4 regions of the Salinicoccus jeotgali genome follow, and region 2 is predicted to be linked to each of the others. Evidence: riboswitches for the same ligand, from Rfam matches in the RefSeq annotation. Region 2 holds a riboswitch; each other region holds the start of a gene.
What was found. A riboswitch is a leader RNA that binds a small molecule or an ion and turns the genes downstream of it on or off. The one in region 2 is predicted to bind thiamine pyrophosphate.

Region 1 (4,526 bases), 1.1 Mb from region 2:
TGACACCTACAGCAATGAGTGCTATAAAACAGACGTCATATCCGGAAAATCTAGTTTGCCGGTAATAGGTCCGCACCCCATCATCGAATCCTTTCGATTCCATCGCCACCGAAAGACGATGTGCCCGTCTGATGCTCTGGCTGAGCAATATCACCACCGTGCTCGTGAATCCTCTGAGTCCCCCTATATACTTTCGGCTGATCAATGAACGGCGTACTTTGCGCGCCCTCCTCAAAGTGATGAACTCCTCGACTATAACAGGCATCATACGAATCGATGCCATAAATGAATAGGCGTACTGCGGCTTTACTTTCCCCTGTTGCATCATGCTGTAGAATACATCAGTCAACCTGGTAGTAAAAATGATGAGCGAACCGAAAAATGACAGCGTCAGACCGCGCATCGTTATGTGAAGTCCTCTCACTACGCTTTCCTCAGTGATGTGCACAAGACCAAATTCAAATAGGGTCGTGTCACCTTCACCGTATAAAACCATATATGCGCTGGAAATAAGCCCTGTTAAAATGGTTACGGCAATCAACAATGCTTGATACTTGAGTTCAATTCCGCTCATGACTAAAAATAATAAAAGCATCCAAAGCGACAGATGGAATAGATGATTGGGATCATGTATTAATACCACAGTTCCAAATAGACAGATGGCCACTGCTATTTTTGTGAGCGGGTTGGTCCCATCTATAAATGTAGAATAGCGTTTTATCGATTCAAACACCGCTACCCACCTCTTTCATTATACCGTCATGGATCTGGAGACGCCGCGAGGGATAGCGTTCTTTTATTTCTTTATCGTGGGTGATCATGATAATCGTCGTACCACCTTCAACCAGCTCATGCATCAGTTCGAGCAGTTTGAACGTATGGCGCGCATCCAATCCGAATGTCGGTTCGTCCAAAAAAATGATCTGCGGGATTCCGCCGAGGGCCGTTGCGACACTTAACCGCCTCTTTTGTCCTGTTGATATTTCAAGCGGGTGCAGCCTTTTGATATGGGAGAGGCCCATCCTTGAAAGGACCTCCCCCGTCTTCCTTTCAGCTTCCGCCTCATCATAGTGCATTTCCAGGTTGATGAGCACTTCGCCAAAGACGCTATTGGTGATGAATTGGAGCTCGGGGTTCTGAAAAACCGGATAGAGTGCCCCTTGGAATTGTTTGGTCTTCCGTATCCGCCGACCTTCGAATATGATTTCACCCCGTGTTTGCATCAGTTTCATGACAGCCATCATGAAACTTGATTTGCCACTTCCATTCTTTCCTTCCAGTGTGATCCACTGCCCTTTTGATATATGCAGATCATCCACATTAAGCAGCTCGTCTCCTGCTCTGTTTATTGAAAGACCTTTGATCTGCAGAAGCGGCATGCCATTACCCGTGCTTTTGGCGAACCGGGGCGCGTTCTGCCAAGAATGGGGATGCCATACCCCTAGAGCGTCCAATGCTTCCCTATTGTCATTTAACATATCATCCGGGGTGGCGGAGGCGGCGATACAGCCTTCATCATTCAACAAAATAATCCGATCCACTCTAAACCACACGTGTTCAACCCTGTGTTCGACAATTACTACAGTACGCTCTTCCCACACTTCCTGTATCGTCTCCCATAAAGAACAGGCAGTATTTTCATCCAACATGCTTGTCGGCTCGTCGAAAAAGAAAGTATCGGCTTTCTGGAGCAATGCAGAAGCAATCGAAAGTTTTTGCTTCATGCCGCCCGATAAGCTGCTGATTTGAGCATCAAGAGGTTTTTCCAACCCCACCGCCTCTAATACGGATAAGGCATTCGAGGTCATATCGCAGACAGGCACTTGATTATTCTCCATTATGAAAGCAAGTTCTTCACCGATTGTAGGCATGGTGAACTGAGAATCAGGGTCTTGAAAGACCACAGCACCCTCACCAAGCAAATCCATATGGTCCGCTTCCAGCAGTGCATCAATGACGCGTGGCATGAGGCCACTCAGTATATTCAATAAAGTACTTTTGCCGGAACCACTCGGTCCTACTATCAGAACTTTTTCACCTTCTTTTATCTGCAGGTTCATGTCCGTAAACAATGGGGCATTGGCGCCCCGAAACTGCAATGCCATATTCACCACTTCCATACCATCTATGCCCCCCTTTCTGTTTCCTTATACTGACCGAGCAGTTTAAGGAAACCTGTCTCAAGCAATGCTCTATAGAGGATATGTGCAAGCCACCCTGCGACCACTGCCCCACTTAATATCCTGAAGCCAACCATCAGAATCAGGTTCCATGTTTCGAGATGGGCAAGGTAACCATAGTACCAATCCAAAGGCAGTGTAGAGAGCGCCGCTGCTGTCCCTGCTGATACAGCTACCATCAACGCTGTACTTTTATATCGTACAATGGCAAAAACAAGTTCACAGGCCAACCCTTGGATAAGTCCATAGATAATAAGCATGACATCGAACTGCAGCAGGACTATGGTTTCAGCCGAGGCTGCTGCAAATTCCGCAATCAATGCAACCCCCGGTTTCCTGATGATGAGATATACGATGACCGGCGCGATGAACCACATGCCATAGACCAATTCATTTAGATGGATGCCGAGAGGTTTCAAAGCTGTGTAGAATGCCCCCCAAACTGAGTAGATGACTGCAAACACGAGTGAAACGACGACGGTCACCAAAACGTCTGTCAATGTTAAAGATTTTCTTCATTTTAATACCCTCCTGAAATCATTAGAGAATAAAAAAAGCACACCACTAATGTAGTGGTGTGCATATTATAATTTTATGTAATATGCCACTTCCCTACGCTAGTATGATCTAGATCAGGTGATAAGGGTAATTCTCAGTCCAAAAGGACACCCCTAGTGGTGTGCTGTTATTCAATTAACTCCATGATAGCGTATTCTCAGACTTTTGTAAAATCAGTTATTGTCCGCAATCATTTGATGATATTTACCACCCGCTTTAAGCAGTTCTTCTTCACTGCCGCTTTCAACGAGTTCACCGAGTTCCATGACGAATATACGGTCCACGGCTTTGATTGTATTCAATCTATGCGCGATGATGATGCTTGTACGGTCCTTCATCAATCGTTCAAGCGCCTCCTGGATCTTCAGTTCCGTAACCGTGTCTATGCTGCTCGTCGCCTCATCAAGCAACAGTATCGCCGGATCAGTTATCAGTGCTCTCGCTATGGAAATGAGTTGTTTCTGTCCTTGTGAGACGAAGCCCTCATCAGCCTCGAGCACAGTATCATAGCCATTCTCAAGCTCTATGATGAACTCATGGGCATTAGCCAATTTTGCCGCTTCAATGACCTCATCATCTGTCGCATCCAATTTACCATATCGTATATTTTCGCGGATCGTCGCCTCGAACAGGTATGGATCCTGAAGCACAAAAGCTGTCTGTGAACGCACTGCTGTACGTTTATAATCCAATATGTTCCGGTCATCGATACGGATTTCACCTTTGTCCGTCTCGTAGAAACGGGCAAGCAGCTGCATTACCGTCGTCTTGCCTGCACCAGTTGAACCTATGAGCGCGACCGATTCACCGGCATCGATCTTGAAGCTCAGATGATTGATCGTTGGCTTCTCTTGATCAGCATCATAAGAGAATGAGACGTCGTCAAATTCTATTTCTCCGCGGATCGTCACATCCTCAAGATGCCCTCTATCTGTTTCAGTTTCAGAATCGATGATCCCAAAAACCCGCTCTGCTCCGGCAAGAGCCGACAGCACTTGGTTAAACTGATTCGAAAGGTCAGCCAGAGGCCGTGTGAATTGGCGGGCATATTCAGCAAAGACCACAATCGTCCCGATGGTCACAAGCCCATCTGTATAGAACACGAGCAGGCCACCGGCCCCGGCAACAATCGTAAAGCTGACATTATTCAGCATGTTCATGATCTTTGGAATCAAACCTGCATAGAGGAAGGCCCAAAAAGTGATTTCCCTTAAGTTCGCAGCCTTCTCGCTGAAATTGCGTATGGCCGTTTCTTCTTGGGAGAATACTTTAACGATTTCCTGACCGGATACCATCTCTTCGATATAACCATTCATTTCACCCGTGGCCCTCTGCCTTTTTTTATAAAGCGGCCCCGTCCGCTTTGTGATGAATGCCACTGCCACAATCAATATCGGTATGATCGTGACCGTCAATAACGTCAACAGTGGACTGAGATAAAGCATTACACTGATTGTACCAATCAAAGTCACGACACTTGTCGTAAACTGGATAAATGAAGTGTTCAACGTCTGGGAAATAGTTTCGATGTCGTTTGTCATCCGGCTCATCAGCTCGCCATGCTGCCTCTTATCAAAAAATCTTACGGGGAGCTTCTGCATGTGCGAAAACAGCCGCGAGCGCAGTTTGTATATCGTCCTCTGAGACAAGCCCACCATGAAGAAAGCCGCTGTGTACTGTATGGAGGAGAGCAGTATATAGATGACAAGGAGAAAAATCAATATGCGGCCGAGCCCGTCAAACTCACGCGGTACGAAATAATTGTCTACGATATAGCCAACAAGGAAC
Region 2 (4,526 bases):
TTTACTTTCAAAACTTAAAGTACCTGGAAAGTTGAAAATTTTCGGTACTTCAAAATAAAAATTGAAATATTAATATAATGATAGCATTTCTCTTAAGTTTTCTCCATTGTAATTTCTTCTAAAAATTTTGCGCTTTTGCATTTCTGGAATGATGAATTCAACAAAATCTTCCAGACTGCCTGGGAGTGTTGGCGGCATCAAGTTGAAACCATCTGCGACACCTGCCTTCATCCATTTTTCGATTTCATCGACAATTTCTTCAGGCGTACCAATAAGTGTCAAGTGTCCGCCTCCAGCGTTTAGGTAACCGAGTAGTTCACGGACTGTCGGATTTCTGTCTTCTATGATTTCTAACACAGTTTGATAACGCCCGACTGGGCCTGTGAATTCTTCGATTGGGGGCAATGCAGGGACTTTTTCATCGAGTTTCCACGATTTTGTGTCTTGCTGAACAAAGAATTCGAGTTGCTTCAGCGCAGTATCAATTGGCAGTAAATCGTCTAATTTCGCTTTCTTTTCTTGTGCTTCTTCTTTTGTCTTACCCACATAAGTCACTAGACCTGGAAACACTTTGATTGAGCAGTCTGGCCGATGACTTTCTCTTATTGCCCGATCTAATTTCTCACGATAGGCTTTTGCTTGTCTTAAGTTCCAAGCAACTGAGTAGACTGCATCGGCATATTTCGCAGCAAGTGCCACGCCTTCTATTGATGCCCCTGCTTGCATCGCAACCGGTTTTCCTTCCTTTCCTAAAGGCAGGGTTAATGGCCCCTTTACTTGGAAGTAATCTCCATTATGGTTGAACGGTTGAATGTTATCGTTTTTGGTGATTTTATTGTTCGCTCTGTCTGGACTATAGTCATCAATGGACCACGATTCAAATAATTTATCCATGACTTCTGCAAATTCATCTGCTTTCTTATAACGCACTGCTCTTTCCGGTAATTCCAGCATACTGTGATTTTGTGCTTCGTAATCGGACATTGATGTCACCAGGTTCCAGCCCACACGTCCTTTTGTTATATGCTGCAGTGTGAGTAACTGCCTTGCTGAAGTAAACGGGTTATTAAACGTTCCCGAAATAGTTGAAACAAGTCCAACGTTAGCTGTGACATTACTCATGGCAGTTAATACAACTATTGGATCAAAATAACTCGTTGGCAATTCCGTAGCACTATAAGCAGGGAAGGCTTGTGCATCTGCGAAAAATACCGCATCGAATTTTCCACGTTCAGCAATCTTCGCCAAATTTTCATAGTATCCAATTGTCGTAAATTCATCTATGCTCGAATCTGCTGTCATCCATGCTGCCTGATGATGTCCTACACCATACAATAAAACTCCTATATTTAACTGTTTCGGATTAATCATAATATATCCCCCTAGTTCATAGTAAGGCCGCCATCCACCGTGATGTTCTGCCCCGTAATACCATCTGCTGCTTCGGAACAAAGATAAACCACCATATTCGCAACATCTTGAGGGGATGTGACTTTCCTCAATGGTGTGGATTGTGCGATTAAATCAAATACTTCAGGTGTTGTGGCTGCACTTGCATCTGTTGTCTTCAATAATCCGCCCGAAACGATATTTGCTCGGATGCCGTGCTGACCAAGCTCTGCTGCAACATTTCTGGTGAACCCAATTAAAGCAGCTTTTGCTGTTGTATATTCGTGATATGGTACCACAGGGTTTTGATATAGATTCGTTCCGATGCTAATGATTGCACCCTCTTTTCGCTCTAGGAATTGGGGGAGGGCACTTTGTGATACGTTGAACGCGGCTTTTAACGTGCCGTCTAGTTGTTGTTCATAATCTTTGTAGGTTAAATCTTTAAATGCTTTTTGAGTAGTTGGGTCAAACTTGAAGTTTACGAGTGCGTTGTTTACTACAACATCAATCTGCCCAAAATGTTCAGTCCCTTTTTTAACTAACTGTTCAACTTCTTTCCTATTTGTAACGTCTGCCTGAATAGAAATTGCTTGGGGTCCGATTTGCTTTTGCAACGCTTCTGCTTCTGATTTGCTGCGATTGTAGTTAATGATGACATTAAAGCCTTTTTCACTCAATTTTTTTACGATGCATCTACCAAGACCTCTGCCACTTCCTGTTACTAAAACTGTCCTTGCCAAGTAAATACCTCCTCTATTTTAGAAAAAAAATACGCAACCTTCGTAAGAAGGTTACGTATCGAGAGCGAATTATATACACCTATAAAGGCATAGATATTTAGCTGTATCGAAGTAACACTTTCCTACGCTAGTTTTAACTAGATCAGGTTCAAAGGGTTTGAGGTTATCCTCATCTCAGTTTACAAAAACGCCCCTAGTGCAAATTTATTCTATTTAATATCATTGTAGTACTTCTAAGAGATACGTCAAGTAAATAGTGAATACTTTGAAATTTATTGAATAAGCTGAGCAGGACTTCTCATCCAAGTGAATCAAAAAAATTCTAATGAGGTCCGGCAGTATATTGAACGTGTTTCTACTATTATATAGGGGTCGTTCATTGATGGAAATGGCCCCTGTATATGTTATTTTTCATTTCTTCGTTTGTCAAAATAAGCTAGACAGCCTGCCTACATTCATGTAACTCATAAATGCTTCCAGCGGTGTCTGGTAGTTCAAAAACTTTCTGGGTATGTGGTTTCTCTTGGAGGCTACTGAAGCAACCATCCTCTGATCCACTGTGTTGAAATCCATATGCTTGGGCAGGCCGTCTTTCCGAAGCAGTCCATTGGAATGTTCATTCAATCCTCTTTGGGAAGGCGTGCCCGGGTCGGCAAAGTAAATATCAATATCATTTCGGTTGCTCATTGACTGCCAATTTGAGAATTCCTTACCACAGTCGAAAGTAATGGATTTGAACACATTTCTGGGGATCTGATGGAACCATGCGTTGATGACTGTTTCAATATCCTTTGCAGTCCGGCCCTCGGGCTTGAGGGTAATGATCACTTTCGACAGCCGTTCTACAAGTGTCACAACGGCACTTTTATGATGGATGCCGACAATGGTATCGCCTTCCAGATGTCCAAATTCTTCTTTGAATGCTGGGTAGTCCGTCTTTCTGTCAGAGAGTTTCCGTCTGAAAGCCTGTCTCCCACGGCGTTCCTTATGGCCGTTGGGTTTTCGCTTTCCTTTCATCGTCAAGGTGGAAACATCAAAGTCTTTGCGCTTGAACATGCGGTACAATGTGCGGCTGGAGCAGTTGATCGGCTGTTCACGGCGACCGACAATCACATCCGGCGTCCATCCTTGCGCGACCTTTTCTGCCACATATGCGCGTTGATCATTCGACAGCACCGTCTGTTTTCGACCGCAACGCTGCTTGTTTGCCTTGTAGCGCTTATAGAAATCCAATGCGGTGTGACCGTCTTTCAGGAAAGTGACCACATTGTGGACGGTCTGACGTGCTCGGCCAATCTGTTCTGAAATCTTTGATACAGAGACATTCTGATGGAAATAAGATTCTATAATTACAAGTTCATCCGTGCTAAGATGGGTGTAGGTCATTCGTGATCACTCCTATGATTTCTTTGGTCGGAAATACATTTTGAGTGTATCACGAGTGGCTTTCTTTATGTGTCTAGCTTAATTTTACAATCGGCGATCCTTAAAAAAGAGGAGAGAAGGACTATGAAAGAATACTCTCAAAAAGAGATACAGCAACTGTTTAAAGAAAGAAAACCGATACCAAAGGAACTGGTCACTCAAGCTCAAAAAGCAGATCTCATTGATGTGATTGAAAAGCAGGGCGATGTCGTCATCCACGTATCTGATAAGTACGCAAAACTCGCTGAACATGACAGTTTTGTGATTGATAAGCAAAATAACTCATTCTTCTGGAACTCACAAGATTTAAAAGGGAATCCGATCAATTATTTAAGAAGTGTTCATGATTATAGCTTTAGAAGTGCCATTAAAGAACTCACTTTAAATGATGAGTACAAAACCGCAGAAGTCAATGTCGATAAAGAACAAGAACCCTTTGTCTTTCGGCCAGATGAGCTGTCGGAAGACACTTCCGTCGCAAAAGATTACCTCGTTAATCAACGAGGCATCAATGAAGACTTAGTAGATACACTCATTGATAAAAAACTCATACAGCAAGATCACAATAACAATGTCGTATTTTTGTGGGCGAAAAATAAAGAAGTCGTCGGCATGGATAAGCAAGGCACTCAACCTGATAAACGGTTTAAACAAGTCGTCAAAAATTCGGATGAAAAGCAGGGCTTCAATATTACGAATGGACGGCCGGAAAATCTGTATGTGTTTGAATCCTCGATTGATTTATTAAGCCATGTCAGTATGTACAATCCGCCAAATGCACGGCTGGTTTCGATGACTGGGTTAAAACCACAGACATATTATCATGCTATCGGACAGATTTATGAAGAAACCAAACAACCGCCAAAAAATGTGGTGTTTGCGGTAGATAGTGATGTCGGCGGAGAAAGCTTCATGTTGGAACACATCAACAATAAAATCGAACATCGAGAAAGTGATCGCACCGTTCAA
Region 3 (4,526 bases), 870 kb from region 2:
CAGCTGCGTGCATCCTCACCGGTTTATGGAGCGGGCCATGCGCACATAAGTATGGCGGCGGCCACGGATGGCAATCGAGTAGGCCATAATGTTTTCCGGCACTGCGATTCCGTAGAAGCCCGCATCTCCGATGTGATGAATGTCGGCACCGGCCATCTTGGCGTTCAAGGCAATCTGGCGGATAGTCGCGGCATCAGCACCTTCCTGGCTGGTACCAATCGTTGACATAACAAGTGCACCTTGTGAATGGATATGGGTGGTATATTGCTGGGCGTCTTCTACGGTGATCCCGGGCACCGTGCCGGGTGCCGGCATCAGAATGACATCGGCGCCTGCACGGATGAAAGTGTTGAGGGTTTCATTGGTGATGATTGTACTGCCTGTTTCATTTGCTACACCAGCTCCATGCATTTTGCCGGCGATGATCAATATATCTTCACCGAATATCTCCCGGGCACGCGCTATGGCTAGGGCGATCTCATCATTTGAGACACCCGTTTTTGGATTGCCGGTAAGGCAGATGAAGTCGAAACCAAGGGTCTTTACAGCCGTTAGTGCTTCCTTGGATGCGATGCGTCCGCGGTTGATGGTGTCGAGCGCTTCAATCTCCTCGGCATCGAGATCGACCGGCTCAAGGTTGAGTCCGATCGGCCGTCCTGTAAGCTGTTTAATTTCCTGCATCAACTCCAAGTCGGCAGAAGGCTCCAGTCCTTCTACTTTCGGTTCGAAGACATCCAGCAGGTTGAACAGCAGCATGTCCGCTCCGAATGAAGCGGCCAGTTCTGCATTGGTGATGTCCGGATAGAGTGGGGGCACTGTGGCCATCGTCTCTGCGAGCATCACCCGGCCTTCACTTGCCTGGATGGATTGTTTCAGATCCCGGCCGGACATGCCTTTGAAATCAGATGCATTACAGTCCAGTAATCGTTTCATAATGGATCGTCTCCCTTCTTTGCCCTCATTCTATATAAAAATATCCCCGCTGACCAGTTTGAAGCGGATGGCGGGGAGGGTGCGCTCAGAATATATTTTGCACCATATTCTGTCAGCACCAAATATATATGGTATATTTACAATGTAAAACTACATCTTCTATACTACCTTATCTGAAAAGGGGAATGGCCATGGACAGAATCAATCTGATTACACTTGGCGTCAAAGATATTTCAGCTGCTGTCGCCTTTTACCGGAAACTTGGGTTGGAGTCGATCATAATGGGTGATGAGGATGAGATAGAAATCATCTTCTTCAGGATGAAGGGATCGAAACTGGCATTATATCCGCTCGACACGCTTGCCAGGGAGACCGGGGCGGAGGCAATGGATGTGACACATGGCTTCAACGGCATCACCTTGGCATTTAATGCGAAATCTGAAGCGGAGGTCGATCATATACTGGAGAGGGCCAAAAAATCAGGTGGCATCGTCACCAAGGAAGCGAGTCCAACCTCATGGGGTGGCTACAGCGGATATTTCAAAGATCCGGACGGCTATTACTGGGAAGTCGCCTATGGTTCTGATTGGGATTTTGATGAGGACGATATGCTGATCATATAGAAATACGGCCCGCCTCAAAGAGGCGGGCCGTATTCAATCAGCGGTTGGAAGGACTGTTTGATGAGAGGGTGAAGGTCATGGCGGTATGTCCTGCCGCTTCCTGTACTTTCAAAAACGCCGATTCCAAGGCATTGAAGATATCGTGGACGTCCCCATCCAGTCTTGTGGCACCATGGCTGGCACTCACTTTCACACCTTCTTTCGCTGCTGCATTGATTCGGGATTGGATAATCTCCATATAGTCCTCAGTCCCCAGCGGATAGAGCGCGAATTTGCATCCGGCCTGTTGCGCCACACCTCTACGCGGCGCCGTCGAACCAGTCGGTGTTTCGAGATCATTCTCCTCGTGGGTTTCGGGACATCCAACCGAAAATGTACCGCTCATCGCCACGTGCTTGCCAGTCTGTGCGGCGTTTAAGTAGATCGACTCCACAACAGCAAAAACTTCGGATATAGGGCCATGCACCGACGATGATACGTCATCCGTCACCATCATGACTTCAGCAGTTTCAGTTTCCTCCAAAGCTGATAGGATGACATCCACAAAGTCGTCGCTCATCACACTCAAATTGAATTGACAGCCTACCGGCTGTTTTGAACCGTATTCATTTCCCATAATGCCATACCTCCTGAATATTGATATAAAAAACTGCAGTCCGATAGGAATGCAGCATGAAGGTATATCAGCTGCACTTCCCCACGCTGGTGTTATCCAGATCGGGTCGTAGGGGTCCGGTAATCCGTCTCAGCTTTATATAGCGCCCCCAGTGCATCGGTATGCAGTTTCATCTTTATCATACATGTGATCATCAATCGACTACAAGTGATAGCTTGAGATGATTAAAAATAAATTGCGTTATAAAGTTTGAAAATTGAGATAATTGGGTACCTGTATCGTGAACGGATACGGTCATTAAAAGGAGGATGCACTTTGGATCTTAAGGACAAAGTAGCAATCATTACAGGAGGCGGCTCCGGTATTGGACTCGCCACAGCACAAGCGTTCTTGGAAAAAGGGGTAAAAGTCGTAATTGCAGACTACGATGAGGAAGCGGGCAGGAAAGCAGAAGAAAAGTTGAAAAGCCATGGTGACGTTGTGTTTCAGATGACCGACGTATCAGTGGAAGAGGATATTAAAAAAGTCGTTGCTCTCGCCGTGGAAAAGTTTGGACATCTGGATATCATGTTCAACAACGCCGGAATCGGTGTCCAGGGCGAGACGCACAAGCTTTCCTACGAAGATTACCATAAAGTGATCAGAGTCAATCAAGATAGCGTATTCTACGGTTCGAAGCATGCCATTCCTGAAATGCAGAAGGCTGGAGGCGGCGCAATCATCAATACCGCATCCATTCTCGGCAGTGTAGGCGAACCGACAGCATTTGCATATAACGCTTCCAAGGGCGCAATAAACTTAATGACGAAATCCGTCGCATTACAATATGCCAAGGATAACATCCGCGTCAGTGCAGTAGCTCCGGGCTATGTTGATTCCAACATGGTGAATAAGGACGCATTGGGAGAGTTTTATGATGCTCTCGTCGATAAGCACCCAATCGGTAGGCTCGGCAAGCCTGAAGAGATTGCACATGCAGTGGTATTCCTGGCGGAGAATGACTTTACGACCGGCACAACCCTCCTTGTAGATGGCGGTTACACCGCCCAGTAGGTTTATAGGGGGCAAGGCACCTGTACTGACTGTCGACTTCGATGCTTCCGTGCTTGGAACCCCAGTCATAAATGACTACTCGGAAGTGACCTTGAAGCATGTGCAGGCAGAAACAGCAGCCCCTATCGATAAAAAAGTCCTCCGGGAAGGCTCAAGGACACGTGATGTCATAAAGAAATTGACTGAAGACACATGGGTGCTCGAAGAATATTCAGATGAAGGTCTCCGGACACTTACAAACCTGAATATCACCTACGGCACCGAAAATAGGAACGTCTATACGATAAAAGAAGGCGATCCGCTTTCTGCCAAGGTGGAGTGTGATTGGAAGGTCATCGTCAAGGATGATGATATCGACACTGAATTGACTACCAGAAGCGTCATGACTGCCGACCAGGACTATTATTATCTTTTGAATGAATTAACGGCATGGAATGATAGAAATGAAGTATTTTCAAAAGCTTGGAATAAAAAAATAAAGAGAAATTATACGTAGGATGTCAAAAATGCCATGACCACAAAAGTCATGGCATTTTGTTTTCATACATTAAAAATCAACTATCAGCAGAAAGCAGATATACCCATAGTTATTAATGCTGTACCAACTCTGATAAAATGGGTAGACAGAATACCACGTAAAAGGGGCGAATATTATGACTGAAAGCGGATGGCAATTGGAACACACTTATACAGAACTCCCGGGAGTCTTCTATAGAGAAACACAACCGGAGAGTGCAGAGTTTCCGGAAATGGTCCTCTTCAACTGGAAATTGGCGGGGGAATTGGGTCTGGATGCGGCAAACCTTCAGATGGAAGCAACTGATGTCCTCTCGGGGAATGAGGTGCCAGAAGGCAGTAAACCGATAGCACAGGCTTACGCGGGGCATCAGTTCGGCAGTTTTACGATGCTCGGGGATGGCCGTGCAGTACTGCTCGGTGAGCAGGTGACACCATCAGGCGCACGGATGGACATTCAGCTGAAAGGTTCCGGACGTACGCCGTTTTCCCGCATGGGGGATGGGCGTGCGCCACTCGGGCCGATGCTTCGGGAGTACATGATCAGCGAAGCGATGCATGGGCTTGGAATACCGTCGACCCGTGCCATGGCACTTATTACGACAGGGGAAGCGGTGAGCCGCGGCAAGATGTTCCCGGGTGCAGTATTGACCCGTGTGGCATCGAGTCATATCCGTGTTGGAACTTTCGAATATGCAGCCCGTGCTGAGGGAGACGATAATGTGCGGATGCTTGCAGATTACGCAATCGGCCGCCATTATCCAGAAATTGCATCGAAACCGGAC
Region 4 (4,526 bases), 310 kb from region 2:
CCGAACGGTTCCGGAAAATCAACATTTGTAAAATCAGTCCTTGATCTGGTGCCAAAAGATTCGGGGGAAGTACAGATATTTGGAAAATCCATCGATAAAATCCGTAAGAATATCGCCTATATTCCTCAAAGATCACATATAGATTGGAATTTCCCCATCCTGGTCAAAGACACGGTGATACAAGGCACCTATCCTAAATTGGGCCTATTCAGCCGCCCTAAAGAGAAAGAAAAGAAAATAGCCATGGAAGCATTAAAAAAAGTCGGAATGGAAGAATTCGCCGATAAACAGATAGGTGAACTTTCAGGTGGACAGCAGCAAAGGGTGTTCGTAGCGAGAAGTCTCTCTCAAAATGCCGATATCTTATTCATGGATGAACCATTTGTTGGAATCGACATCCACAGTGAGGAAGTCATCATCAAAATTCTGAAGGAATTGAGGGATCAGGGAAAAACGCTATTCGTCATCCACCATGACCTGACCAAAGTAGAAGATTATTTTGATGACTTGATCTTAGTGAATGGCGGTCTGGTTGCTGCAGGGCCGGTTGCTGAAGTGTTCACCCCAGATCTGATGGAGAAAACTTTTAATGCGCCATTAGCTGTTTTAGAGAACATGGGAGGTAAACTATCATGAGTTTTTTGAATGACCTATTGTTCTATGATTACCTCCAGAAAGCCTTGATCACTTCAATAATGGTCGGCATCATATCCGGTGTAATCGGCAGTTTCATCGTACTGCGCGGAATGTCGTTGATGGGGGATGCCATTTCGCATGCAGTACTGCCTGGCATCGCCATTTCTTACATGTTGGGTATTTCGTATTTCTATGGTGCTGTAGTAGCAGGAGTGATCGCTGCTGTGGGTATAGGTGGCATCAGCCAAAACAGTAGAATCAAGACAGACGCTTCAATCGGAATAGTGTTCTCAACTGCTTTGGCTCTAGGGATCATACTGATTACAAAAGCGCAGAGTGCAACAGATTTGACGCAGATACTGTTCGGTAACGTCCTCCACGTCAGGACTTCTGATATGTGGATCACTGCAGGGGTCAGCCTTCTGGTCATCATCATTATCGTGGTCTTCTATAAAGAACTTCTCATTGCAACATTCGATGAGACGATGGCACGGGTTTATGGCTTGAACACCCGTTTCATCCACTATGGTCTGATGGTACTGCTGACACTTGTTGCAGTCGCCTCCCTGCAGACAGTCGGGGTGATACTGGTAGTCTCCCTGCTGATTACGCCGGCCTCGACCGCCTATCTGCTGACGAACCGCCTATCCATCATGATCGTATTATCTTCAATTTTTGGAGCCAGCGCTGCAGTGGTCGGCATCTATTACAGCTACATGCATGATCTGCCGTCCGGCCCTATCATAGCGATTGCTTCTGCCATCCTCTTTGTATTGGTGCTGATTTTTTCTCCAAGGCAAGGCGTACTGTGGCCAAAGCTTCGCAAGATGAAAAAATCATAATTGATGAGCCATTATAAATTTTTAGGAGAGATTAAACATGAAGAATAAGATTACTTATCTGATCGGCCTGTTGATGGTCGTACTAGTGTTGAATGCTTGTTCAAATGAAAGCAGTGCTGCGGGTGAAGCGAATGAGGATGATAAATTGAAAGTGGTCACATCCTTTACGATTCTAGAGGATCTCGCCCGTGAGATTGGAGGCGAGGATGTCGACATTCATAACCTCGTACCGACCGGCACGGATCCCCATGAATACGAACCACTTCCTAAAGACATGAAAAAGGCCACTGACGCGGATATTCTTTTCTATAATGGCTTGAACCTTGAGGGTGGTGGAAATGGTTGGTTCTTTAAAATGATCGATTCCGTCAATCAGGACCTAGACGATGTCTACTCCCTATCAGACCGCATCGAACCGATGTACATCACTGATGAAGAGACCCAAGCAGAAGAAATCAACCCGCATGCTTTCATCAGTCCTAAAGTGGGGATAAAGATGGCAGAGGATATGCGTGACGCTTTCATTGAAAAAGACCCGGAAAGAAAAGAAAACTACGAGAAGCGGGCTGACGAATATCTTAAACGATTGAAAGATGTAGAAGGGGAGTACCAACAGAAGATAGATGACATTCCGAAAGAAGGTCGGGTACTTGTTACAAGTGAACGCGCCTTCCAATATCTTGCCAGTGATTACGGTTTGAAGGAAGGGTATATATGGGCAATTGATACTGAAGATACCGGTTCACCCAACCAGATAAATTCACTTGTTTCATTCATTGAAGAAAATGACGTGCCTGTACTCTTCATCGAATCGAACGTCGATCCGCGTCCGATGGAGACCGTCTCCGATCAGACGGGCGTTCCTTTTTCCAAAAAACCCATCTATTCCGATGAAATTGGAAAACCGGGAGAAGAAGTGGACACCTATATCAAGTATCTGAATTACAACATCAATCTGATCCATGACGAGTTGAGCGCCGAGTAAAAGATATGGCCGTGTGGCCATATCTTTTTTTAATGGTTGATGACCCTCGATGTTCTATCTATCATTGATGTCGTCAAATTTCCCGGGAAATCATTGAAACACATTGACAGTCTGATGACTCATATCCATATTTGACTTTGAGGAATGAGTCGGCTAACATGATAATCAACTGAATACGCAACACCACTAGGGGTGCTTTTTAGCTGAGACGGTCACAGACCGATCCCTTTGACTTGATCTGGATAATGCCAGCGTAAGGAATGTGGGATGGTCGGACATATCCTGTCTTCATACTAAACCCATTTCCTACGCTGGAAATGGGTTTTTATCATTCTAAATAGGAGGATTATGATGTTAAGTACACAATTGAAGCAGGATGCAGAGCAGTTTATTGACGAAATATACGGGGATGATTTCATCCAGGGGCTCATAAATGAAGATATTGATCACGCTTCACTCATCCACTATCTTCAGGCAGATGCATTATATCTTGAAGAATTCGCAAATATTTATGCCATGCTGATCTCGAAGACCACTTCCAAGGACATGATGGAATATCTTCTCGAAGAGATGCGTTTCATACTTGGGGGAGAGGTCGAGGCACATGAAGTTTTGGCAAGAGCTGTAGGAAAGCCATATGCAGAAATCATAAAGGATGGAGAATGGTATCCTTCTGCCGATCATTATATTAAACATATGTACTATAACGCCTATGCTAAGGAAAATATCGCATTCACATTAAGTGCCATGGCACCGTGCCCCTACATCTATCAAAAGTTGGCGGAAAAGGCGATGGCGCAAAACGTATTCCAGGAAAACCACCAATACCGGGGATGGTTCGAATTCTACAGTAGCAATATCGATGAGACGGCTGATGTGATGTTCAACGCCATCGACAAAGAAGCGGAGAATATGAATGATGATGAAATAGGCCTGCTGCGCAAAAATTTCAGAGAGAGTGCAGAGCATGAAAGGCGGTTCTTCAATATGGCGATGACAAGAGAACACTGGGCGGGGGTGGATATGAATGTCTAGAATGCCCATTGCGTTGACTGTTGCAGGGACCGATCCGACTGGCGGCGCTGGTGTTTTGGCTGATATCAAAACCTTCCATTCACAAGAGGTGTTTGGAATGGCTGCAATCACCGCCCTGACCGCACAAAATACCATAGGCGTCCAAGATGTCCATAATATCCCGGGACAGTTTCTACAGGAGCAATTGGACAGCATCTTTTCCGACGAAGTACCAGACGCCATGAAAAGCGGCATGATTGCCAACGAAGAGATGATGGCAGTCATAAAAGAGTGTGTTGAACGCCACCAAGTCCCCTATATCATCGATCCGGTCATGATTGCCACAAGCGGTGATCCACTCATAGATGGAGATGCTGCTGAATTTCTCAGAACACAGCTTTTACCCCTTGCTTTGACCGTTACACCAAACATACATGAAGCAGAGAAGATCAGTGGCCAACAAATCAGTAGTGAGGGGGATATCAAGAAAGCTGCCGATATTTTCCTGAATGACATCGGGGTGCAGAGCGTTGTAATAACAGGCGGACATCTGGATTCAGGCCCCACAGACTATTTATTTACTGCAGACAACGCAATAGAACTCAGTGAAACGCGTATCGATACAACCAACACACATGGCACAGGATGCACATTTTCAGCAGTGATGACAGCAGAGGTGGCCAAGGGGAAATCAATCGAAGAAAGTTTCCGTACCGCTAAGCGCTATATCACTTCGGCAATCAGACATAACCCAAATATCGGAAAAGGTAATGGACCGGTCAGCCATTTCAGCTATAAAGGAGAGTAATTCATGGATAATGTAAATAGACTCAGAGAGATGAACCCGCTTGTTGTCTGCATCACAAATGATGTCGTCAAAAACTTCACGGCTAATGGGCTCCTTGCGATTGGCGCTTCGCCACTTGTAGGCGGGGAAGTCGCAGAAGCTTCAGATCTGATGAAATCCGCTTCTGCACTCCTCATCAACATCGGTACTGCAGATCAATCCAAACTACAGGTCATGGATGAGATGATGAAGGAAGCAAACA

Region 1: it holds a riboswitch for thiamine pyrophosphate, as region 2 does, so the genes downstream of both, ACZ43I_RS04445 (ECF transporter S component) here and ACZ43I_RS10605 (3-oxoacyl-ACP reductase) in region 2, are expected to answer to the same signal.
Region 3: it holds a riboswitch for thiamine pyrophosphate, as region 2 does, so the genes downstream of both, ACZ43I_RS03290 (YkoF family thiamine/hydroxymethylpyrimidine-binding protein) here and ACZ43I_RS10605 (3-oxoacyl-ACP reductase) in region 2, are expected to answer to the same signal.
Region 4: it holds a riboswitch for thiamine pyrophosphate, as region 2 does, so the genes downstream of both, tenA (thiaminase II) here and ACZ43I_RS10605 (3-oxoacyl-ACP reductase) in region 2, are expected to answer to the same signal.

What each region holds. Positions count from the first base shown of each region.
Region 1 covers NZ_AP043830.1:884,355-888,880, reverse strand. The annotation lists gene ACZ43I_RS04455 (energy-coupling factor transporter transmembrane component T family protein) at 1-733, opposite strand, end outside; gene ACZ43I_RS04450 (ABC transporter ATP-binding protein) at 726-2,120, opposite strand; gene ACZ43I_RS04445 (ECF transporter S component) at 2,126-2,680, opposite strand; TPP riboswitch at 2,773-2,863, opposite strand; gene ACZ43I_RS04440 (ABC transporter ATP-binding protein) at 2,912-4,526, opposite strand, start outside.
Region 2 covers NZ_AP043830.1:2,052,910-2,057,435, reverse strand. The annotation lists gene ACZ43I_RS10610 (NtaA/DmoA family FMN-dependent monooxygenase) at 70-1,371, opposite strand; gene ACZ43I_RS10605 (3-oxoacyl-ACP reductase) at 1,383-2,132, opposite strand; TPP riboswitch at 2,235-2,337, opposite strand; gene ACZ43I_RS10600 (IS30 family transposase) at 2,559-3,518, opposite strand; gene ACZ43I_RS10595 (DUF3991 and TOPRIM domain-containing protein) at 3,642-4,526, shown strand, end outside.
Region 3 covers NZ_AP043830.1:642,858-647,383, forward strand. The annotation lists gene ACZ43I_RS03280 (DUF7916 family protein) at 16-933, opposite strand; gene ACZ43I_RS03285 (VOC family protein) at 1,125-1,556, shown strand; gene ACZ43I_RS03290 (YkoF family thiamine/hydroxymethylpyrimidine-binding protein) at 1,594-2,172, opposite strand; TPP riboswitch at 2,234-2,332, opposite strand; gene ACZ43I_RS03295 (SDR family NAD(P)-dependent oxidoreductase) at 2,488-3,225, shown strand; gene ACZ43I_RS03300 (hypothetical protein) at 3,275-3,721, shown strand; gene ACZ43I_RS03305 (protein adenylyltransferase SelO) at 3,879-4,526, shown strand, end outside.
Region 4 covers NZ_AP043830.1:79,660-84,185, reverse strand. The annotation lists gene ACZ43I_RS00370 (metal ABC transporter ATP-binding protein) at 1-636, shown strand, start outside; gene ACZ43I_RS00365 (metal ABC transporter permease) at 633-1,478, shown strand; gene ACZ43I_RS00360 (metal ABC transporter solute-binding protein, Zn/Mn family) at 1,516-2,463, shown strand; TPP riboswitch at 2,642-2,741, shown strand; gene tenA (thiaminase II) at 2,812-3,498, shown strand; gene thiD (bifunctional hydroxymethylpyrimidine kinase/phosphomethylpyrimidine kinase) at 3,491-4,285, shown strand; gene thiM (hydroxyethylthiazole kinase) at 4,289-4,526, shown strand, end outside.